DNA from 2 places in the Phenylobacterium immobile (ATCC 35973) genome. Region 1 is predicted to be linked to the other one. Evidence: predicted binding sites of a transcription regulator. Region 1 holds the regulator's gene; the other holds the start of a gene.
What was found. The regulator HrcA, encoded in region 1, represses chaperone genes, less so after heat shock. The targets are predictions, from matches to a motif close to GTTAGCANTCNNNNNNNNNGANTGCTAAC.
Positions count from the first base shown of each region.

Region 1 (11,703 bases):
GCCAGTTCGGCCCCGAGGCCCGGCCCACAGCCGCCCAGGTGGCGCTGACGCTCGAAACCGGCCGGACCCATCAGATCCGCGTACACCTGGCGTCGAAGGGAACCCCCTGCCTGGGGGACCAGACCTACGGGTCTGGCCCGCCGGCCGAACCGGTCAGGGCGGCCATGACCGCGGCCGGCCTGGCCCGTCAGGCGCTGCATGCCCGCGTGCTGGGCTTCGTTCACCCGGTGACTTGGGAGCCCATGAGGTTCGAAGCCGAACCACCCGCCGACATGGCTGAGCTCATAGTCCTTCTGGAAGCCTTATAAGAAACCCGGCCTTGATGGCACCGCACTCGAAGTCCATAAATCCCGACAATGGCAGTCGGATATTGAGCCCGCCACCCAGCTCCACCGTGGCCTTTCGCAATCGCAACTGAATACCCATCTGGTCAGTTGTGGGGGGCGGAGGCCACGCGAGGGGGCTCGCGACGGCTCGATGCATCCGGGAATTTGAAGGGGTAAACCATGGCCGCGAACGCGCTTGCCGTGATGACGCCGGAAGGCGGTCTGAGCCGGTATCTATCTGAAATCCGTAAGTTTCCGATGCTGACCAAGGACCAGGAGTTCATGTTCGCCAAGGCGTGGCAGGAACATGAAGACTCCGAATCCGCCCACAAGCTGGTCACCAGCCACCTGCGTCTCGTGGCCAAGATCGCCATGGGCTATCGCGGCTACGGCTTGCCGATCGGCGAGGTGATCTCCGAAGGCAACGTCGGCCTGATGCAGGCCGTAAAGAAGTTCGATCCCGATCGAGGCTTCCGCCTGGCGACCTACGCCATGTGGTGGATCCGCGCCTCGATCCAGGAGTACATCCTGCGCTCGTGGAGCCTCGTTAAGATGGGCACGACCGCCGCCCAGAAGAAGCTGTTCTTCAACCTGCGGAAGGCCAAGTCCGAAATCTCGGCCTTGCAGGAGGGCGACCTGCGCCCCGACCAGGTCGAGTTCATCGCCACCAAGCTAGGCGTGCAGAACGACGAGGTCATTTCGATGAACCGTCGGCTTTCGGGCGGCGACTCTTCGCTGAACTCGCCGATGCGCGCCGATTCCGAGAGCGAATGGCAAGATTGGCTGGTCGATGACAAGACGCCGAGCCAGGAGACTGTGGTCGCCGATAACCAGGAGACGGACCTACGCCGCACCCTACTGGAAGCGGCGATGACTGAGCTGACGGATCGGGAGAAGCACATCCTGACCGAGCGCCGCCTGAAGGACGACCCAACCACTCTGGAAGAGCTCGCCTCGCAATACGGCGTCAGCCGCGAGCGCGTCCGCCAAATCGAGGTGCGGGCCTTTGAAAAGCTGCAGAAGTCGATGCGGGCGGCGGCGGAAGCCAGGAACCTGATCGACGCTTAGGCCATCACACCAGACGTCATTGCCGGACTTGTTCCGGCAACCCGTGAACATTGAAGATTGCCAGGAAGGCGCGGCGGCGACGCTCGCGCCTTCTTCTTTCGGCGCGGAGATCATGGGTCACCGGGACAAGCCCGGTGATGACGATCGTTTAGGCGAACGCCACGTAATACCGCTGGATGATCGTGCGGTAGACCTGCTCCAGCGCGCGGATCTCGGCGACCGGAGCCTGTTCGTTCACCGCATGCAGGGTCTTGCCCACCAGGCCCAGCTCCACCACCGGACAGAGCGAGCGGATGAAGCGCGCATCCGAGGTGCCGCCGGAGGTCGAAAGCTCCGCGTCACGGCCGGACACAGCCTTGAAGGCCCCGGCGACCAGGGCGGTGAAGTCGCCTGGCGCCGTGAGGAACGCCTCGCCGCTGATGGTCGGCGTCACCGTGACCGTTCCGGAGAACCCCGCGCCCGCCGCCGCGGCCTCAGAAGCAATCCACTCGGCCAGCGATTGGCCGGTATGGCCGGGGTTGAAGCGAATGTTGATCCGACCCTTCGCCCGCGCGGGAATGACGTTGGTCGCGGTGTTGCCCGTGTCGATCGTGGTGATCTCAAGGTTCGAAGGCTGGAACCCCAGGAACCCGTCGTCGAGCTTGCGCGCCGTCAGCCGGCCGAGAATGTCCACCAGGATCGGCAGGGGGTTCGCCGCCTTGTCGGGATAGGCGACGTGGCCCTGCCTGCCCTCGACCAGGATCTCGGCGTTGATCGAGCCGCGCCGACCTATCTTGATCATGTCGCCGAAGGTCTCCGCCGAGGTCGGCTCGCCGACGACGCAGTGATCGACCCGTTCGCCTTCGGCGATCAGAGCCTCCACCACCTTCTTGGTCCCGTCGACCGAGGGGCCTTCCTCGTCGCCGGTGATCAGCAGCGAGATGGAGCCGGTGATCTCGCCAGCTTCCACGGCGGCCACGGCCGACGTCACAAAGGCGGCGATTGCGCTCTTCATGTCGCACGCGCCGCGGGCCACCAGAACCCCATCCTCGATCGCTGCGGCGAACGGATCGACCCGCCAGTCTGAGAGGTCGCCCACCGGCACGACATCGGTATGGCCGGCGAAGCAGAGGTTCGGCCCCTCGGTCCCGTAGCGCGCATAGAGGTTCTCGATGACGCCGTACTTCATGCGCCGGCAGACGAAGCCGGCGCGCGCCAGTTCAGCCTCGACAAGGTCCATCGCGCCCTCGTCGGCAGGCGTCACCGACGGCCGCCGGATCAGCGTCCGCGTGAACTCAACAACGTCGAGCATGAAGGATCAGACCCGGAGCGGCATCAGGATATAGCGGACGTCAGCGTCGGCTGGGTCCAGCACCAGGGCCGGATCGTTCGGCCCGCCGAAACGCATCTCGATGGTCTCGCCGGAGATCTGGTCGGTGATATCCATCAGGTAGCGGGCGTTGAACGACAGTTCGAAGGCGTCGCCGTCGTAGTCGATCTCCAACTCCTCGACGGCCTGGCCGGCCTCCATGTTGCGCACCGTCAGCACGCACTTGCCGGACTCGATGGCCATGCGCACCGAACGGCTCTTCTCGGCCGAGATGGTGGCGACGCGGTCGATCGCCTGGGCCAGCAGCTTGGCGTCAGCCATCACGATACGGGTGTTGTCGCGGGGGATCACCCGGCCATAGTCGGGGAAGTTGCCGTCGATCACCTTGGAGGTCAGCGCGGCGCCGGCGAATTCGAAGCGGACCTTCTGGGGACTGATGCGCAGCTCGACGCTCTCGCCGGCGTCATCCAGCAGGCGCCGCGCCTCGGCGATGGTCTTGCGGGGGATAATGATCCCCGGCGAGCCCGCCGCGCCTTCGGGCGCTAGCATCTCGGCCAACGCCAGGCGGCTGCCGTCAGTGGCCACGGCGCGCAGCTTCTGCACGCCGTCCTCGACCACCGTGTGCAAGTAGAGGCCGTTCAGATAATAGCGCGTCTCCTCCGCCGAGATGGCGAAGCGGGTCTTGTCGATGAGGCGCAGAAGGTCGGTCACATCGACGGTGACCCGGCCCGAAAGGCCATCCGACGACATCACAGGGAAGTCGCCGGCCGGCAGGACCGGCAGGTTGAACCGCGAGCGCCCGGCCTGGATCGTCAGGCGCGGATCCTCCCCGGTGAAGCTCAGAGAGACATCGGCGCCTTCGGGCAGCTTGCGGACGATCTCATAGAGGGTGTGCGCGGGCGCGGTGATCTGGCCGGGCTGGTCCACCTGGGCGAAGGCCTCGTCGATGATCTCCATGTCGAGATCGGTCGCCGAAAACGTCAGGCGCTCACGCTCGGCTGAGAGCAGCACGTTCGACAAGATCGGAATCGTATTGCGACGCTCTACGGCGCTCTGCACATGGCCCAGCGCCTTCAAGAGGGCGGCCCGTTCGATCGTCAGCTTCATATCGCGTCCCGACTGGCGAAAGGGCGCGGCGAATCACGCCTTTCCGCCCTATCCCCCGGCTGAAAAGGACTGCCGAGATTAACCAAAAAACCCGGGCTTGCTAGAGCGCGTCGCGTATCCCGCCACGCTTCTGTGGACGATCAGTGGGCGGTCGGCTCAGCCGGGGCCTTGGCGGCGACAACGACCATGGCCGGGCGGACCAAACGACCCAGCAGTTCGTAGCCTGCCTGCAAGGTGGCTATGACCGAACCGGGAGCCACGTCGTCGGCCGGCTGCTCCATCATCGCCTGGTGCTGGTGGGGGTCGAACTTCTCGCCCTTGCCCGGCGAGAGGCGCTTCAGGCCGTTCTTGTCGAAGGCCGACAACAGCTCCTTTTCGGTCATCTCGACGCCGACGATGAAGTTCTTCACGGCGGGGTCTTCGACGGTCGGCGGCATGGCCATGGCGCGAGACAGATTGTCCGCGACGCCCAGCAGGTCGCGCGCGAACTTCTGGATCGCATAGGCGCGGGCGTCATTGGCCTCACGCTCGGTGCGCCGCTTGGTGTTCTCGGCGTCGGCGGCGACGCGGAGGATCTGCTCCTTCAGCGCGGCGACTTCCGCGCGGAGCGCCAGCACCTCGTCGGCCGTGGCCTCCAGGCCGTCTTCGATTTCGGCGATTTCTTCGGCAGGGGTGTGTTCTTCACTCATCGCTAACCTGAATTCTCACTCCAAGACCTGGCTCAGCACGCGGGCGGTGTAGTCCACCAACGGGATGACCCGGGCGTAGTTCAACCGCGCAGGCCCGATCACGCCGATGGCGCCGAGCACGCGCTGGCCGCCCGTCATATAGGGTGCGGCGATCACAGCGGAACCCGAAAGCGAAAAGAGACGGGTTTCCGCGCCAATGAAGATGCGCACGCCCTCGCCGTCACGCACCCCGTCGAGCAATTGGATCAGTTGGCCCTTCTGCTCCAGGTCGTCGAACAACAGGCGCACGCGCTCCAGATCCTGAGCCGCCTCGGCGTCGTCCAGCAGGTTCGCCCGGCCACGAACAATCAGGGCGCGCTCATCGGCCTCACCGCCGCCCCAGGCGGCCATGCCGTCCTCGACCAGCCGCGCGGCGGTCTCGTCCAGTTCGCGCCGCGCCCGCTTCAGTTCGGCGTCGAGATCGACCCGTGCTTCATTGAGGGTGCGGCCGCGCAGGCGGCTGTTGAGGAAGTTAGAGGCTTCCTGCAGGTCAGCCGGCGTGACTCCGGCGGCGAAGCGCACCAGGCGGTTCTCCACCGACCCATCGGCGAAGACCATGACCGCCAGCATGCGGTCGCCGCCCAGGGCTACGAACTCCACGTGCTTAACGCCGGCCTCTCGGACCGGGGTCACCACCACGCCCGCGCCGCCGGCGAGGCCGGACAGGATCGCGGTGGCCTCATTCATGGCGTCCTCGTAGTTGCGGCCGTGGGCCTGCAGCCGCGCGTCAATGGCGCGGCGGTCCTCGGCGGCGATGTCGCCCACCTCGAGCAGGCCGTCGACGAACAGGCGCAGACCCGCATGTGTCGGAAGTCGGCCGGCGCTGACGTGCGGCGCGCCGAGCAGGCCCAGCTGAGTCAGATCCTGCATGGTGTTGCGGATCGAAGCCGGCGACAGGTGCAGGCCGCTCCGCGCCAGGGTGCGTGAGCCGACGGGCTCGCCCGTCTCCAGATAGCCCTCGACGATACGGCGGAAGATGTCCCGCGCACGGCTGTCGAGCTCGCCCAGGGAAGGGCCGGTGGAGAACAGGGGTGTCGTCACGTCGCTTCTAGGATAAGCCGCAGCCTCGCCGGTTCAAGCGCCGGCCGTGTTGGAGAGCTTGAAATGCGTCCCTCAGACCGTTCCCCTGACATTCTGCGCGCCGTCACCATCGAGACGGGCGTCAATCGCTACGCCGAAGGCTCGTGCCTGGTCAGCTTCGGCCACACCAAGGTTCTGGTGACCGCCAGCCTGGAGGACGGCGTGCCGCCCTTCCTGCGTGGCAAGGGTCAAGGCTGGGTCACCGCCGAGTACGGCATGCTGCCCCGGGCCACCCACACCCGCGGCCGGCGCGAGGCCGCCGCCGGGAAGCAATCGGGCCGCACCCAGGAGATCCAGCGGCTGATCGGCCGCTCCATGCGCGCGGTGATCGACCTGAAGGCGTTGGGCGAACGCCAAATCTCCATCGACTGCGACGTGGTTCAAGCCGACGGCGGCACGCGCACCGCAGCGATCACCGGCGCCTGGGTGGCGCTGAGGCTGGCGACCCGCAAATTGGTCGACGCTGGCTCCGTCGCCAGTGATCCGGTGATTGACCAGGTGGCGGCGGTCAGCTGCGGCATCTTCAAGGGCACGCCCGTGCTCGATCTCGACTACGACGAGGATTCAAACGCCGAGGCCGACTCCAATTTCGTCCTGACCGGGACCGGCGACATCGTTGAGATCCAGGCGACCGGCGAAAAGCGGGGCTTCAGCCAAGCCGAATTCGAGGCGCTGTTCTCCCTGGCCCGCAAAGGCATCGGCGAACTCTGCGAACTGCAGCGCGCCGCGGTGGCGGCCTAACCCTCCTCGAACGGCTCCTCCGGCCCCGGCTCGTAGGCAAGCAGATCACCGGGCTGGCAGTCGAGCTCACGGCAGAGAGAGGACAGGGTCGCAAAGCGCAGGGCGCGGGCCTGACCGGTCTTGAGGATTGCCAGGTTGGCGCTGGTCACGCCGACGCGGTCGGCCAGCTCGGCCAGCGACATGCGCCGTTCCAGGAGCACGCGATCGAGGTGGATGCGGACAGGCATGGTTCCTCAGATCGTCAGTTCGGCTTCACGGCGGAGGCGGGCGCCTTCGCGGAAGACCTCGGCCAGGACGAAAACCACAAGCACGGAGAACCAGGCGGTCAGGCTGAAGTTCGGTTCCACGGCGCGCACGCCGGGCAACCAGGCGCCCACCATCCAAAACGCGTAACGGCCAATCTCCAACCCCGCCAGGATAAGACCGATCAGGCGCAGGCGCGCGACGTTGTCCGGATGGAAGGGATCACCCGCCGTGAGCGTGGCGAAGATGCGCCGAAGCGTGCCGACAATCACCAGGACGCCGGCCATGTAGACACCGGCTGCGGCCAGGCCCGCCGCCCAGACCGGCCCTCGCCGGACCATCTCGCCGGCCTCGGCGCTGACCATCACGTCCGGCATCAGGTCCGGGTTGAAGCTCAGCAGCACGGCGGCGGCGGTGATGCCCAGAACCACGACCACACCGACCCACAGGCCGATATAGACGACGTCCAGGATCACCTTCAGGAAACTGGACACCGAACCTGGACCGAGCGCGCGCATCCGCCTCCCTCTTCTGTGCCTGATCATCCCTCTGCAGGGCTGCATCTCAAGTGAATATCAGGCAATGGACGGCGTTGGGCGCGCACAGGAGTTGAATTCGCATGGTCTTGAAGCTCGAGAGCGGCGCGCGCCTGGTGGTGGCGACGCATAATCCTGGCAAGGCGCGTGAGCTCGCCGAGATCCTCGACGGCCGTTTCCAGCTGGTCACCGCCGGCGAACTGAAGCTGGTCGAGCCCGAGGAAACCGAGACGACCTTCGTCGGCAACGCCCTCCTAAAGGCCCGAGCAGCGGCGGCGTCCTCCGGCCTGATCGCCATCGCCGATGACTCCGGCCTTTCGGTCACCGCCCTTGGCGGCGATCCCGGGGTCTATTCCGCCCGCTGGGCCGGCGCCGACAAGGATTTCGCGCGCGCCATGCAACGGGTCGCCAACCGGCTGGGCGAAGAGGACGCGCTCGATTTCTCCGCCTGGTTCACCTGCGCCCTGGCCGTCGCCTGGCCGGACGGCCCGGCGGTGGTGGTCGAGGGCCGCGTCGATGGCACACTGGCCTTTCCGCCGCGTGGAACCCGCGGCTTCGGCTATGATCCGATCTTCCAGCCCTATGGCCACGCCGAGACCTTTGGCGAGATGGACCCCGTCCAGAAAGACGCCATCAGCCACCGCGCCCGGGCCTTCGCCAAACTCAAGGCCGCGCTCTTGTGAGCGCCGCCGAGCTGGGGATCTACGTCCACTGGCCTTATTGCGCGCGCATCTGTCCCTACTGCGATTTCAACGTGGTGCGCGATCGCCGCCAGCCTGAACAGGCGAGCCTCGCGGCTGCGATCCTCACCGACCTCGCCAGCCAGCGCGCCCTGACCGGCGAACGCAGCCTCGTCTCGATCTTCCTCGGCGGCGGAACGCCTTCCCTCATGGATCCTGCCTGGGCGGCGCAGATCATCGAGACAGCGCGCGCCCTGTGGACACCGACCGACGACCTGGAAATCACCCTTGAGGCCAATCCCACGGACGCAGAGACCGCCCGGTTCGCCGCCTTCGCGGCCGCGGGCGTGAACCGCCTGTCCCTGGGGCTCCAGGCGTTGGACGATCAGGCCCTCAGGTTTCTCGGCCGCGATCACGACGCCGGCCAGGGCTTGAGAGCGGTGAAGGCGGCGCGGGTGTTTCCGCGGTTGTCGCTCGACGCGATCTACGCCCTGCCCCATCAGACGCCACACGCCTGGACCGAGGCGCTGCGGCGGATCGTCGATCTCGGCCCCGAGCACATTTCACCCTACCAGCTGACGATCGAACCCGGGACCGCCTTTGGGCGCGCCGTCGCCCGCGGGGCCTGGAGCACGCCAGACGAGGCGATGGGCGAGGCGCTCTATGCCGCGACCCAGGACACCCTCGAGGCCGAGGGATTCGAAGCTTACGAGGTTTCCAACCACGCCCGCGGCGAGGCCGCGCGGTCGCGGCACAACCTCGTCTACTGGCGCGGCGTCGATTACGTCGGCGTCGGCCCCGGCGCCCATGGCCGCATCCGCCAGGCCGACACCCGGCGGGCGACGGAGGCCGAGCGGAAACCTGGCGACTACATCGCCCGCGTGGGTGAGACAGGACTGGGCTTCGCCAGCGTCGAAGCCCTGGACCCCGCCCAGATCGCCGAGGAGCGTCTGCTCAGCGGGCTGAGGATCAAGGACGGCGTGGCCTTCGCCGAGCTTTCGGCGCTGGGGCTGACCCCAGCGGCGGTTTTGCCCTTCATTGAGCTGGGCCTCGTGGCCGAAGATCCAGAACGCCTGCGCGCCACGCCAGCCGGGCGGCTGGTCCTCGACCGACTGACCTTCGAACTGGCCCAGGCCGGAACTCCTCCCCGTTAAGCGGGCTTGCGTTGCGTGGCCACAGGCGCGAAGCCTCGGCGATGGCCCGCGACCTTCCCACGCCCGTGTTCGACGACGCCCCGCTGGCGGCGGGCCTCTATGTCGTGGCGACTCCGATCGGTAATCTGCGCGACATCACCCTGCGAGCCCTGGACGTGCTCAATGCGGCCGATCTGGTGCTGGCCGAGGACACGCGGGTGACGGGCAAGCTGCTCGCCGCCTACGGAATCTCCGCCAAGATGATGCGGCACGACGATCACGTCGCGGAAGAGGCCCGACCACGGATCATGGCGGCGCTCGCGATGGGCCAACGGGTGGCGCTGGTCTCGGACGCTGGCACGCCGCTGGTCTCCGACCCTGGCTACAGGCTGGTGCGCGAGGCCGCGCAGGCGGGATTACCCGTCTTCGCCATTCCCGGCGCTTCGGCGTTGCTGGCGGGACTCGCATCGGCCGGCCTGCCCAGCGACCGCTTCTTGTTCGCCGGCTTCCCGCCGCCCAAGTCCGCGGCCCGGCGGAGCTTCCTCGAAGGCCTGCTGAGCGTGCGCGCGACGCTGATCTTCTATGAGGGCGGCTCGCGCCTGGCGGCGAGCCTTGCCGACATGGCTGCAGTGCTTGGCGACCGCGAGGCGGTGGTCGGCCGCGAGCTGACCAAGATGTACGAGACACTCTATCGCGGCAGGCTGGGCGATCTGGCTGCCGACCCGCGTCTGGATGCGCCGAAGGGTGAGATCGTCATCCTGGTTGGCCCTGGGGAAGAACTCGCGGCTGCGCCGGAGGACGCCGACGCCGCGCTGGCCGCCGCGCTGATCCGGCTGAAACCCGCCGACGCCGCCGCCGAGGTGGCGAAGGCGTTGGGTCTGAACCGCCGCGACCTCTATCGCCGCGCTTTGGAGTTACAGGGGCGGTGAACCAGGTCCGCGCCCGCCGCGGACTGGAAGCGCGCCGACGCGGGCGCGCTGGGGAATGGCGCGCAGCGCTTTGGCTGATGGCCAAGGGCTATCGCATCCTGGGATTTCGCCTGAAGGCGGCGCAGGCCGAGATCGACCTTCTGGCGATCCGTGGGCGGACACTCTGCATTGTTGAGGTCAAGCACCGCGCCGACATCGCTCAGGCGCTGGAGGCCGTCAGCGCTGACCAACGTGATCGCTTGAGGCGCGCCGGCCTCGCCGTGGCGCAGGGTCGGCCGTCCCTACGCACGGCGGTCGTGCGGCTGGACCTGATCGCACTCGCACCCGGTCGGCTTCCCATGCATATTCCCGACGCATGGAAGGGCGCCTGAGCGCCGGCGATTCGAAGAATTCCGTTGAAGCGTATGGACCGCAAAGAGGCCGAGACGGCGCTCAGCGAGGCCGGCGAGGCCCAGGACGGCGACTTCCCCCTGCTGGAAGCGGCGATCGCCTGCGCCATCCACGAAGACCCCCGCCGCGATCCGCAGACGGCCCGCGACCTGGCCGGCGTCGGTGTCGAACGCCTGAGACTGCGACTACAGTCGGAGGGACCGGAAGAGGCCCTGGCCGAGGCCATGGCCGGCGATCTGCGCCTGAACGGCGATCTTCTGTCGAGCGATTCCCCCGCCAATTCCGACATCCTGTCGGCCAGCGAACGGCGCAAAGGCTTGGCCGTGACCCTGGGCGTCTTCTACCTGCACGCCGCCCGGGCCTGCGGACTGAAGGTGCAGGGCGTCGATTTTCCCGGGCACTTCCTGCTGCGCATCGAGACCGACGAGGGACCGCTGGCGCTGGACCCCTTCAGCGAAGGCCGCGTCGTCCTTCCGTCCGAACTGACGCGGCGCGCCCTGCACGCCGGGCTGACGCCCAACGTCGCAGATCGTCTGGATCGACTGATGGAGCCCGTCAGCGACCGGGCTGTGCTGCTACGCTTGCAGAACACCGTCTACGCCCAGGCGACCTTGATCGGCGACTACGCCTGCGCCGAACGCGCCGCCCTGCGCCGGGCCTTGATCGACCCCGCCGACCACCGGCCCTGGCTGGACGTCGCCGCCGCGCGTGAGGGCCAGGGCGCCCTGGCCGGCGCGCTTGAGGCCCTGGCTCGCGCCACGGTGCTGGACGGCGGGGCGGCAGTGACCGCGCGCGCCCAGCGCGAACGCGTGCGGTTGCGCCTGAACTAGCGTCACCGTCTGGCCATCCGGCCGGCTTGCGCCTATTTGCAGACGCACGTTTCGGGGGAGCAGACCATGCCGTTGAACATCGCCGTCCAGATGGACCCGATCGAGCACATCAACATCGAAGGCGACACCACCTTCCTGATGATGGAGACGGCCCAGGCCCGCGGCCATTCGCTCTTCGTCTACACCACCGATACTTTGGCCATGGAGGATAGTCGGGTCTCGGCCCGGGGGCGCCAGGTGAACGTGCAGCGCCGCAAGGGCGACCACGTCACCCTCGGCGAGTTCACCCGCGTCGACCTGTCCACCTTCGACGTGATCCTGCTGCGGCAGGACCCGCCCTTTGACATGAACTACATCGACTCGACCTTCTTCCTCGAGACGGTGCACCCCAAGACGCTTGTCGTGAACAACCCCGTCGAGGTTCGCAACGCGCCCGAAAAACTGTTCGTCACCAAGTTCCCCGGCGTCCAGCCGCCGACCCTCATCACCGCTGATCGCGCCGCGATCGCCGACTTCCGCCAGCGTCACGGCGACGTTGTGCTGAAGCCCCTGAACGGCCGCGGCGGTTCGGGCGTGACGCGCCACCTGAAGGACGATCCGAAC
Region 1 is NZ_CVJQ01000001.1:461,971-473,673, reverse strand. It holds gene BN1313_RS02320 (RluA family pseudouridine synthase) at 1-308, shown strand, start outside; gene rpoH (RNA polymerase sigma factor RpoH) at 507-1,394, shown strand; gene dapE (succinyl-diaminopimelate desuccinylase) at 1,543-2,685, opposite strand; gene dnaN (DNA polymerase III subunit beta) at 2,692-3,810, opposite strand; gene grpE (nucleotide exchange factor GrpE) at 3,951-4,499, opposite strand; gene hrcA (heat-inducible transcriptional repressor HrcA) at 4,515-5,579, opposite strand; gene rph (ribonuclease PH) at 5,643-6,359, shown strand; gene BN1313_RS02285 (helix-turn-helix domain-containing protein) at 6,356-6,586, opposite strand; gene BN1313_RS02280 (DUF2975 domain-containing protein) at 6,593-7,120, opposite strand; gene rdgB (RdgB/HAM1 family non-canonical purine NTP pyrophosphatase) at 7,222-7,821, shown strand; gene hemW (radical SAM family heme chaperone HemW) at 7,818-8,972, shown strand; gene rsmI (16S rRNA (cytidine(1402)-2'-O)-methyltransferase) at 9,014-9,880, shown strand; gene BN1313_RS02260 (YraN family protein) at 9,877-10,251, shown strand; gene BN1313_RS02255 (transglutaminase family protein) at 10,285-11,100, shown strand; gene gshB (glutathione synthase) at 11,167-11,703, shown strand, end outside.

Region 2 (11,703 bases), 460 kb from region 1:
ACCACCGACGCCTACCGCAAGCTGCGCAACACCGTCCGCTATCTGCTGGGCGCTCTGGCCGGTTTCGAGGAGGCCGAGCGCGTGGCGCTTGAGGACATGCCGCCTCTGGAACGGTTCATCCTGCACCGCCTGTGGGAGCTCGATGGCTTTGTCCGCGAATCTTTCGAACGGTACGATTTCCAGAGCGTCACGCGGGCTTTAACCGAGTTCTGCCAGGACGAGCTGTCGTCGCTATTCTTCGATATCCGTCGCGACGCCCTCTATTGCGACCGGCCTGACAGCCTGCGCCGACGCGCGGCGCGCACGGTGATGGACCTTGTGTTCGAGCGGCTGACGGTCTGGGCCTCGCCGCTGCTGTCCTTCACCATGGAGGAGGCCTGGACGCTGCGATTCCCCGACGCCGGCTCCAATGTCCTGCGCGTGTTCCCGAATACGCCGGGCCAGTGGCGCAATGACGCCGAAGCTGCGCGCTGGGCCAAGGTGCAGACCGTGACCCGTGCGGTCACCGGGGCGCTGGAGGTCGAACGCCGCGAGAAGCGCATGGGTGCGGCCCTGGAGGCTGCTCCGGTGGTGCATATCGCCGACGCCGACCTGCGGGCCGCCTTCGGCGGCTTGGACGCCGCGGAGGTGTTTCGCACCAGCCAGGCGACCCTGGTCGCCGACGAGGGTCCGGCCGACGCCTTCCGTATCCCTGAAGCGCCCGGCGTGGCCGTCCAACCTGTGAAGGCCGAGGGCGCAAAGTGCGCGCGGTCTTGGCGGATCCTGCCGGAAGTGGGGTCCGATCCCCGCTATCCGGACCTGTCGTTGCGCGACGCGGACGCCGTCGCAGCGTGGGACGCGAAGGCTGCTGCGGCGTGAACGCTGTCCCGCGCGCCTGGGCGACGCCACGCGGCCTGGCCGCGCTTGCGATCGCCGCCGCGATGATCGTCCTCGACCAGGCCAGCAAGGCGTGGATTCTCTATGGGCTGGACTTGCCGGACCTGGGGAGCGTCGCGCTGTTCTGGCCTTTGCGGTTGACCATGGTCTGGAACCAGGGCGTCAGCTTCGGTCTGCTGCAGGCTGGCCACGACGCCGTACGGTGGGCGCTCTTCGCCTTTTCGCTTGGGGTCGCCGGCGTACTGGCGGCCTGGGCGCTGAAGGCGACACGATGGCTCACCACGGTGGGCCTGGGTCTGGTGATCGGCGGGGCGGTCGGCAACGCCATCGATCGCGCACGATTCGCCGCCGTGGTGGACTTCATCGACGTCCAGCAGATCGGCTTCTTCCCGTGGATTTTCAATATCGCCGACAGCGCCATCACCGTAGGCGTCTGCTTCCTGCTTTGGGACAGCCTTAGAAAAGACAAGCCGCAAGCCTGACTAGAGCGCGACGTTGGCGCAGGGTCGCGATTGCGCTATTGCCGAAGACAAGATGTAGCCGGGGGCGGCTGAAGGAGCTTTTGGAAGTTGATGAGCGTCAATCGGATCATCCTCGCCTCGGTGCTCGTGGCCCCGTTGGCGCTCGGCGCCTGCCAATCGACCCGCAGCGCGCTGGGCATGAACAAGGTGACCCCGGACGAGTTCCGGGTGGTTTCCAAGGCGCCTCTGGTGGTGCCGCCCGACTTCTCCCTGCGGCCGCCGGCGCCGGGCAAGCCGCGCCCGCAGGAGCTTCAGCCTGAAAGCGCCGCCCGCGCCGCCCTGATGGGTCAACGCGCCAGTGAAGACCGCACCGACGGCGAGAAGATGCTGGTGGCTAAGGCCGGCGCCGACAAGGCCGATCCGCTGATCCGCTATGTCGTCGACGACGAATTCGGCGACGTCGCCCACAAGGACAAGAGCTTCGCCGATCGCGTGATGTTCTGGCGCGCCGACGGCGCTCCGGCCGTCGCTTCAGCCGGCTCTGACACGCCGGCGCCCGTGGATGCGGCCGCCGAACAGGCGCGCGTCGAGGCCCTGACCGGCGGCAAGCCGGTGGTTATCTCCCGCGGCGGCGGCGGCAAGATCAAACTTCCTGGCCTCTAGGACGCCGGCTCGATCGTCTCGCCTGGCGTTGTGACCTCCAGGCCTTTCGCGCGCAGTTGATCCAGTACGCCGCCCTGCGCCAGCAGGGGGCGTAGCGGCACGAGCGCGATCGCCGAGCCAGGGGTGGCCAGGGCCGCCTCGATGGCCGCCGCCGTGTCGCGCTTGACCCGGGCGTCGAGCGCCTGGGCGCCGGGCACGAAAGCGATGCAGCGCTCGAATGTCCGCTCATTGTCGAGCGCGGCGCGGACGTCGCCTGCGGCCCAGGCGCGCGCCGCCTGGCGCGTCACCTCAGGCCCGGCTTCGATCTGGGCGATCACCTCGTTCAGGCAGGCGCGCCCGGCGGCGTCGGGCGTGCGGATGATCGCCCCAAGCTGCGGGCCGAGATCATAGCTCTTCTCCACGATCGGCTTTCCGGCCTGATGCGCCAGAAGCTTGATCAACTTGGTGGGGTCGGTCGTGGTGAGCTCGAAATGCTCGCGGTAGTCAGTCGACATCATCAGGCCGGCAGCAAGAGGGTGGTGGGTGCGATAGCGCTTGGCGGGTTGAGCGATCTGCTCGCGCGCCGCGGCGAAACGGCGTCGGCCTTCGGCGTCCATGCGCTCTTCATAGGGCTGGGATGAACGCAGACGCAGGTAGTTCACCCCAGCGCCCAGAGCCCCGAGGGTTTTCACCCGAAAATTCTCGAAGGGCAGGATGACCACCCTGGCCTTCGCCAGTCGTCGGTCGAACACCGTCCTGTCCCATTGCATGCGCTTAGGGGCGAGGCTGGGGACGCCCAGGACGTAGGCCGTCGCTGATCCGTTCGAGACGGTCCACCAGGCGGGGCCGGGATCGGCGGCGGTGACCACCAATTCCTCGACCAGGGCCTCGTTCGGATCCGCCGGCGCCAGCGGGATCTGGGCGGCGGCTGGCTGGCCCAGCAGCCAAGCCCAAAGCAGCAATGCGGCGACGCGACGCTTAACCATGTTTCGCCCTATAGTCCGACTCAAGGACCGCTCCAGCCATGCCGATTCGCCGCCTTCCCCCTGAGACCGTCAACCGCATCGCCGCTGGCGAAGTGGTCGAGCGGCCGGCCAGCGCGGTCAAGGAGCTCGTCGAAAACGCCCTCGACGCGGGCGCGACCCGCGTGGAGGTGCAGGCCGACGGCGGAGGCCTGTCGCGCATCCTGGTGGCGGACGATGGCCAGGGTTTGGCGGCGGACGAACTGGCGCTGGCGGTGGAGCGGCACGCGACCTCGAAGCTCTCGCCAGACGCCGAGGGCGAATATGACCTGTTGCGGATCGCCACGCTCGGCTTCCGCGGCGAGGCCCTGCCGTCGATCGGCTCGGTGGCCAGGCTTGCGATCGCCAGCCGCGCGCGCGGGACCTCCGGCGCCTTCGCCATCCTTGTGGACGCCGGCGCTGTCGGCGCGGCCCATCCGGCGGCTTTTCCAGGGCCGCATGGAGCGCGGGTCGAGGTGCGCGACCTGTTCTACGCCACGCCGGCGCGGCTCAAGTTCATGAAGTCCGAACGGGCCGAGGCCCTGGCCATCACTGAGGAGCTGAAGCGCCAGGCCATGGCGCATGAGGACGCCGGCTTCTTCCTCGACCTGGATGGTCGCCGTGTCCTGAAATTGCCGGCCGAGACCAAGGGGCCGGAAGGCCGCTTGGCTCGCCTGTCGGCGATCATGGGCCGGGAGTTTTCCGACAACGCCGTCGCGCTGGACCAGGAACGCGAAGGCATCCGGCTGACGGGATTCGCCAGCCTGCCAACCTACAACCGCGGTAACGCGGCGCATCAGTATCTATTCGTCAACGGCCGCCCGGTGCGCGACCGCCTGTTGCAGGGCGCCTTGCGCGGCGCCTACGCCGATTTCCTGGCCCGCGACCGTCATCCTCTGGCGGCGCTTTATCTGGAGATCGATCCGACCCAGGTGGACGTCAACGTCCATCCCGCCAAGGCTGAAGTGCGTTTCCGCGATCCCGGTCTGGTGCGCGGCCTGATCATTGGCGCCCTGCGCCACGCCCTGGCGAGCGCCGGACATCGCGCATCGACAACGGTCGCCGGCGCGGCGCTGGGCGGCTTCCGCCCGGGCTACGCCGCGCCGCCGCCCGCCACGGGATTCTCCGCCTGGCGCCAGGGCGGCTGGGCGCCGCAACCCTCGGGCCAGTCGATCCCCGGCCTCACGGACGTCTCAGCCCGGGCTGAACCAAACTGGACTGAACCGGTCTGGCAGGCGAATTCGCTGGGGGACGCGGTGACCTACGCCGCCGAGGCCGTCCAACCGGCCTATGAAGCCCAGGACTTCCCCCTCGGCGCCGCCCGCGCCCAGGTGCACGAGACCTACATCGTCTCCCAGACCCGTGACGGCGTGGTGATCGTCGACCAGCACGCGGCGCATGAGCGGCTGGTCTATGAACGGATGAAGGCGCAGATGGCCGACGGCGGCGTGGCGCGCCAGGCGCTGCTGATCCCCGAAGTCGTCGAGCTGGATCCCGCCGAGGCCGAGCGGGTCGTCGGCCGGGCGGGCGAGCTGGCGGCCCTGGGTCTGGTCGTCGAGGCCTTTGGGCCCGGGGCGATCCTGGTGCGCGAGACACCGGCGCTGCTGGGCCAGACCGATGCGGCCGGCCTCATCCGCGACATCGCCGACGATCTGGCCGAGCATGACCAGGCGCTGGCGCTGAAGGAGCGGCTGGAGGACGTCTGCTCCACCATGGCCTGCCACGGCTCGGTGCGGGCGGGTCGCCGGCTCAGCGCGCCGGAGATGAACGCCCTGCTGCGCGAGATGGAGGTCACCCCTCATTCGGGCCAGTGCAACCACGGCCGGCCGACCTATGTCGAGTTGAAGCTCGCGGACATCGAGCGGCTCTTCGGTCGTCGCTGACAGGGCAACCCGGGGCGAGGGCGGACGTTGAGCCGACAGACGCCAACATCCAGGAGCAGCCCATGGAACTGTCTCGCGGTCGTTTGATCGATCACGTGCACCTGCGCACTCAGAACCTGCCCGCCACCGCCGCCTTCTATCGCGCTGTCATGGCCGCGTTGGAAATCCCGATCACCGGCGAAGACGACGAACACTTCAGTGTCGACGAGTTGTGGATCGACGTTGGTGAGCCGGCGACCCACGTCCACCTGGCGTTTCAGGCGCGTGATGAAGCCATGGTCCAAGCCTTCTATGACGCCGCCTTGCAGGCCGGTGGCCGCGATAACGGCGCGCCGGGCGTGCGTGACTATCATCCCGGCTACTACGCCGCCTTCGTGCGCGATCCGGAGGGCAACAACATCGAAGCGGTGCACCATGGCCCGCACCGCCGATCCGCCGAAGCGGTGGTGTTGACCTGGGACGCGTGAACCCGGCCGGCAACATTAACCGTACCTGACCGTTGGCTTCACTGCGGGGCCAATCTGGGCCGCGCATGTTGCAGACGACGCACTCCAGCGTCCGATGACCGCAAGGTGACTCCCATGTCCCGCACTCGTTTGAAGACCACGCTCATCTTGGGTCCTAGCCTTCTCGCTATGGCCCTGGCGTCGTGCCGCGATGAGGCCCAGCAATCCGCCGCCCGGCCACTGGAACCGCTCAGCGGCTATGAAACCGTCGCGGCTCTGCCCGCGGCGCCGGCGGCGCGTGTCGCGCCGGTCCCTCAGAGCGCCGGCTATCAGCTGGCGGAGCGGGCCTATGGGCTGCAGGAAGCGTTCTATGATGCGCCGCCGGCCTACGGCTTCGACTACGACGGTCGCCAGGGCATGGCCTGGGAGACCGAGGACGACTGGTCGATGTACGCCGACCCCTATGGCGACCAGGAGGTCTATTACTATTATCAGCCCGACGCGCCGCGGCCGTACTTCGTGCGTGACAGCCAGTACGGCTATGGCTTCGACGCCGCCGGAGTGCTGATCGCCCTGTTCGACAGCAACGGTCGCTACCTTGACCGCGATCAGTTCCGCGGCGCAGCGCCGCTTGCCGGCCGCTATTACGCCAACGGCGGAGATCTGCGCCGCGCGGCGCGCAATCGCGCGCCAATCCGGCAGGAGGTCTGGCGCACCCGCGCGCCGCGCGTTCAGGCGACTGCTCAACCCTGGATTCGCGCCGTCCGCAACGACGCCGACTGGCGCGCCTGGCGTGATCGCGATGATCGCGGTGATCCTGCGCCGCGTTTTCGGGCGAGGCCCCAACAAGTCGTCTTCGAACAGGACCGCACCCGCGACCTGCAGCGCGAACGCTTGCAGCAGGATCGGCGGCGACAGGTTCTTGAACAGCGTGATCGCGAGCAACAAGTCCGCCAGCAGCAGGCCGATGCGCAGGCCCACGCCCGCGACCAGCAGCAGGCGAATCGCGATCAGGCGGCGCGCGTACGCCAGGTCCAACAGGGTCAGCGGGAGGCACAGCAGAGCCGGGTCGCCGCGCAACGCCAGCAGCAGGCGAATGAGCGTCAGCAGCAAGCCAATGCGCGCCAACAACAGGCGGACCAGCGTCGTCGGCAGGCTGAGCAGCAACAGCAACAGCAACAGGCCAGCCAGCAACGGGCGAATGAACAACGCGCCCAGCAGCAGAGGGCGCAACAGCAGGGTCGCGAGCAGCAGGCCCAAGCGCAACGGGCTCAGCAGCAGGCGAAGCAGGAACAGGCGCGCGCCCGCCAGCAACAGCAGCAGGCGGCCCGCGAGAACGCGGGGCGCCAGCAGGCGGCGCAGGCCAGAGCGCAACAACAGCAGGTGCGTCAGGCCCAACAGGCCCCGCGCGAAGCTCAACGCCAACAGCAACAGGCCGCCCGCGCGAACCCCGCCGCTGATCACGCCCGCGAAGCCGCAGCGCGCGCGAAAGCGGACCGACCGCAGCAGCAAGCCCCCGGTCGGAACCGCGGTCCCGAGGGCCGGCGCGACTAGCCGCCAGGCGGGCGGCCACTCAAAGCCGTCCTCGCCCGCCTAGCCGCCGGCGAGCTTCAGGAAGTGGACGCGGGCCGCGCCATAGTCGCGGACGTCGAGACCTTCGTACCCTGGGGCCAAGATGTCGGGTTCCTCGGCCCCGCGCTCGAAGACGACCAGGGCGTCCTTCGCCAACCAGTCGCCCTCGATCAAACCGGCGAGCGCCTGTTCGCCCAGCCCCTTGCCGTAGGGCGGATCCAGGAACGCCAGGTTGAACGACGGGCCATCGGCGCCAGGCCGCAGGCCCAGGGCGGTGGCGTCGCGCCGATGCACGCGGGTTCGGCCGAAAAGGCCAAGCGCGTCGATATTGTCGCGAATCGCCCCGCGCGCCATCTCGTCGGTCTCTATGAAGAGCGCGAACCCCGCGCCGCGGGATAGCGACTCAAGACCGAGTGCGCCTGAGCCGGCGAAGAGGTCGATGACACGCCTGCCTTGCAGGCCGGTTGACCAGGGCGCGTGCTCAAGGATGTTGAACACCGCCTGGCGCGCCCGATCTGCGGTCGGTCGTGTCAACGCCCCCGGTGGCGCGGCCAGGGTCCGGCCACGAAATTCACCCGCTACAATTCGCAAAGTTAGCGGCCTCCGTCGGGTCCGCCACGGCCAGGCTTGGCGCCGGGTTTGGGGCCGGGCTTGCGACCGGGTCGTGCGGGACGCGAAACGGTCGGCGCGGCGGCGCCGGCCGTATTGGCAGGACCTGAGCGGTCCGAGGCGGCGCGTTCCGGTTTGGGGCGCTGGAAGCCTCGCCCGGTCGATGGGACGGCCTTTGTGGGTCGGATGACGCTGCGGCCCGGCTTGGCCGCGGCCGGAGGCTTGCCCTTCTTGCGCGGCGAATTGCCGGAAGGAGGCTTTCCATCGGAGTAGAAATACTTCACCGGCCGCGCCTCGCCAGGCTTCAACGGCCTGCCGTTCTTGCCCAGGGCCGGCTTGGCGTAGATCGGCGAGGCCGCCTTGTCCTTCTCTACGAAGGGCCGGCTTTTGCCAACGCCGTGCGGACTGGCCTTCGGCTTCGCCTTCGCCCAGCCGGCCTTGTAGACCTTCTTTTGCGGCGCCTCAGGCGGAGAAGGGACCATGGCGTCGGCGGGCGTGCGGCGAGGCCGGTTGGGCGTCGCTGGTCGCCGGTAGAGCGGCCGCTCACCCGCCGGCATGTTCGCGGGGTCGATATAGTCGACCATCTGCTCACGCAGGACCCGCGGACCGATCTCGTCCACCTCGCCAGGTTCTAACGTGCCGAGCGCAAACGGTCCGTAGGAGAGGCGCAGCAGGCGGTTCACCTTCAAGCCGACGGATTCCAGCACGCGGCGGACTTCGCGGTTCTTGCCCTCGGCCAGGGTGATGGTGATCCACAGGTTGGCGCCGGCTGGGCCCTCTTTGGCCTTGTCCAACGTAGCTTCGATCGGGCCGTAGTGGACACCTTCGACGGTGACGCCGGCCTTCAGGGTGTCGAGCTTGGCCTGGGTGATCCGGCCGTGGGCGCGCGCTCGGTAGCGCCGCGGCAGGGCCGTCGCCGGCAGCTCCAGAGCGCGCGCCAGTTCGCCGTCGTTGGTGAGCAGCAGCAGGCCTTCGGTGTTGATATCGAGCCGGCCGACCGAGATCAGACGCGGAAGTTCGCCGGGCAGATTGGCGAACACCGTTGGTCGACCCTGCGGGTCCTTGTGCGAGGTCACCAGGCCAACCGGCTTGTGATAGCGGAACAGCCGCGTCGGCTCGGCGTCGCCGACCACTTCGCCGTCCACCGTCAGGATGTCGCCGGGTTCAACCTTGACCGCCGGCGTCGTCAGCGTCTGGCCGTTGAGCGCCACGCGACCCTCGGCGATCAGCCGTTCTACGTCGCGGCGCGAGGCGACTCCGGCGCGGGCGAGCGCCTTGGCGACGCGTTCGCCCTCGCCGCCGGCGGCAAGGATGACGTCGTCATCGCCGTCGTCTTCGCCATTGTCTTGATGAGGCCGGGCTTGACCTGGGCGATAGGCGCCGGTTCGTAGGGGATCGTGGACCATGATCATCGCACCATGCGCATCGCCCTTGAGGCGGCGCAAGCCGCAGCCGACGCAGGCGAGACGCCCGTCGGCGCCGTCGTCTTCGATATCGTCACTGGCGAAGTAATCGCTCAAGCCGCGAACCGCCCGATCGCAAGCCACGATCCGACCGCCCACGCCGAGATCTTGGCCTTGCGGGCGGCGGCCCAAAAGCTCGGCAACTACCGGTTGACCGGCCTAGGCCTGGCGGTGACCCTTGAGCCTTGCGCGATGTGCGCGGGCGCCGTCAGCCATGCGCGCATCGGTCGGCTGGTGTTCGGGGCGACGGACCCGAAGGGCGGCGCAGTGGTCTCCGGGCCGAAATTCTTCGACCAGCCGACTTGCCACTGGCGCCCGGAGGTTGTCGCAGGCGTGCTCGCTGAAGAGGCGTCCGTGCTGCTAAAAAGCTTCTTCCGGGCGCGTCGGGGGACTCGCATTTGAGATAGTTTGTTTTTCTTCGGCCGAGGCCTTGCATCTGAGCGGGGGAGGATTATTTCCGCGGCTGCCCAATCTGGGCGTTTCCTCCCAAGGAAGAACAAACTTTAAGGCTGGGCTCACGCCCGGCCTTTTTTGTTTTTATCAGCCTTCCTTGACTCCGAACCGACTGGAACCTACTTCCGCCTCGCGTTGGCACTCGTGGCTGGCGACTGCTAACGGCAGTCGCCAATGGCTAAGGCCATCGCAGCAAATTCGGATGGAGAATAATAAATGGCGTTTCGTCCCCTCGGAGACCGCGTCCTCGTCAAGCGTGTCGAGGAAGAGGAAAAGACCAAGGGCGGGATCATCATTCCCGACTCCGCGAAGGAAAAGCCGCAGGAAGGCGAAGTGATCGCCACCGGCCCCGGCGCCCGCGATGACAGCGGCAAGATCCAGCCCCTCGACGTTAAGACGGGCGACCGCATCCTGTTCGGCAAGTGGTCGGGCACCGAGGTTCGCCTCGAAGGCCAAGACCTGCTGATCATGAAGGAAAGCGACATCCTGGGCGTGGTCTCCTGATCGGCCGAGCCGACCTTTAGAGACCCCTCCCGGACATCCCCTAGAAAAGAGAGACAACCATGGCTGCGAAAGACGTTTATTTCGCCTCTGACGCGCGCGACCGTATGCTGCGCGGCGTCAATATCCTCGCCAATGCGGTGAAAGTGACCCTCGGCCCCAAGGGCCGCAACGTCGTCATCGAGAAGTCGTTCGGCGCCCCGCGCTCGACCAAGGACGGCGTTTCCGTCGCCAAGGAAATCGAGCTGGCGGATCGCTTCGAGAACCTCGGCGCCCAACTGATCCGTGAAGTCGCCTCCAAGACCAACGACAAGGCCGGCGACGGCACCACGACCGCCACGGTCCTGGCCCAAGCCATTGTCGTCGAAGGCCTGAAGTCGGTGGCCGCGGGCATGAACCCGATGGACCTGAAGCGCGGCGTCGATAAGGCCGTCGCCAAGGTCGTCGAAGAGATCAGGAACACCTCGCGCAAGGTGACGAGCAATTCGGAAATCGCCCAGGTCGGCACCATCTCCGCCAACGGCGACACCGAAGTCGGCGAGATGATCGCCAAGGCGATGGACAAGGTCGGCAACGAAGGCGTCATCACCGTCGAGGAAGCCAAGACCGCCGAGACTGAACTCGACGTCGTCGAAGGCATGCAGTTCGACCGCGGCTACCTGTCGCCCTACTTCATCACCAACCCGGACAAGATGGAGGCCGATCTCGAAGAGCCCCTCATCCTGCTCTTCGAAAAGAAGGTTTCCTCGCTGCAGCCGCTGCTGCCGGTGCTGGAAGCCGTCGTTCAGTCGGGCCGTCCCCTGCTGATCATCGCTGAAGACGTCGAAGGCGAAGCCCTGGCCACCCTGGTGGTCAACAAGCTGCGCGGCGGCCTGCGGGTCGCGGCTGTCAAGGCGCCGGGCTTCGGTGATCGCCGCAAGGCGATGCTGGAAGACATCGCGATCCTGACCGGCGGTCAGCTGATCAGCGAAGACCTCGGCATCAAGCTTGAGAACGTCAGCCTCGACATGCTCGGCAAGGCCAAGAAGGTCACCATCGACAAGGACAACACCGTCATCGTCGATGGTGCGGGCGACAAGGACGGCATCGAAGGCCGCATTTCGCAGATCAAGCGTCAGATCGAGGACACCACCTCGGACTACGACAAGGAAAAGCTGCAAGAGCGTCTGGCCAAGCTGGCCGGCGGCGTGGCCGTGATCCGCGTCGGCGGCGCGACCGAAGTCGAAGTTAAGGAAAAGAAGGACCGCGTCGACGACGCCCTCAACGCGACCCGCGCGGCCGTCGAGGAAGGCATCGTTCCCGGCGGCGGCGTGGCCCTGCTGAAGGCCTCCAAGGTCCTCGACGGCCTGAAGGGCGACAACGACGACCAGGACGCGGGCATCGCCATCGTCCGTCGCGCGCTGCAGGCTCCGATCCGTCAGATCTCGGAAAACGCAGGCGTCGAAGGTTCGATCGTCGTCAGCAAGGTGCTTGAAAACGCCTCGCCGACCTTCGGCTTCAACGCCCAGACGGAAGAGTATGTCGACCTGATCCAGGCCGGCGTGATCGACCCGGCCAAGGTGGTTCGCACCGCCCTGCAGGACGCCGCCTCTGTGTCTGGCCTGCTGATCACGACGGAAGCGGCCATTGTCGAAGCGCCCAAGAAGGGCGGCGGCGCGGCCGGCGGCATGCCCGACATGGGCGGCATGGGCGGCATGGACTTCTAAGTCCGATCCACTCGAGCGAAATGAAGGGGGCGGGGCCGCGAGGTCCCGCCCTTTTTCTATGGCGCGCGCAGCTGGACGATGACCGCAGGC
Region 2 is NZ_CVJQ01000001.1:921,929-933,631, forward strand. It holds gene ileS (isoleucine--tRNA ligase) at 1-858, shown strand, start outside; gene lspA (signal peptidase II) at 921-1,358, shown strand; gene BN1313_RS04685 (DUF3035 domain-containing protein) at 1,449-2,000, shown strand; gene BN1313_RS04690 (TraB/GumN family protein) at 1,997-2,965, opposite strand; gene mutL (DNA mismatch repair endonuclease MutL) at 3,004-4,863, shown strand; gene BN1313_RS04700 (VOC family protein) at 4,926-5,330, shown strand; gene BN1313_RS16260 (hypothetical protein) at 5,445-6,863, shown strand; gene rsmD (16S rRNA (guanine(966)-N(2))-methyltransferase RsmD) at 6,903-7,472, opposite strand; gene BN1313_RS04715 (pseudouridine synthase) at 7,475-8,896, opposite strand; gene tadA (tRNA adenosine(34) deaminase TadA) at 8,909-9,355, shown strand; gene groES (co-chaperone GroES) at 9,623-9,910, shown strand; gene groL (chaperonin GroEL) at 9,970-11,613, shown strand; gene BN1313_RS04735 (hypothetical protein) at 11,670-11,703, opposite strand, start outside.
Region 2: groES (co-chaperone GroES) is a predicted target of HrcA. The motif match lies at 9,541-9,569, and genes of this name have one in related genera.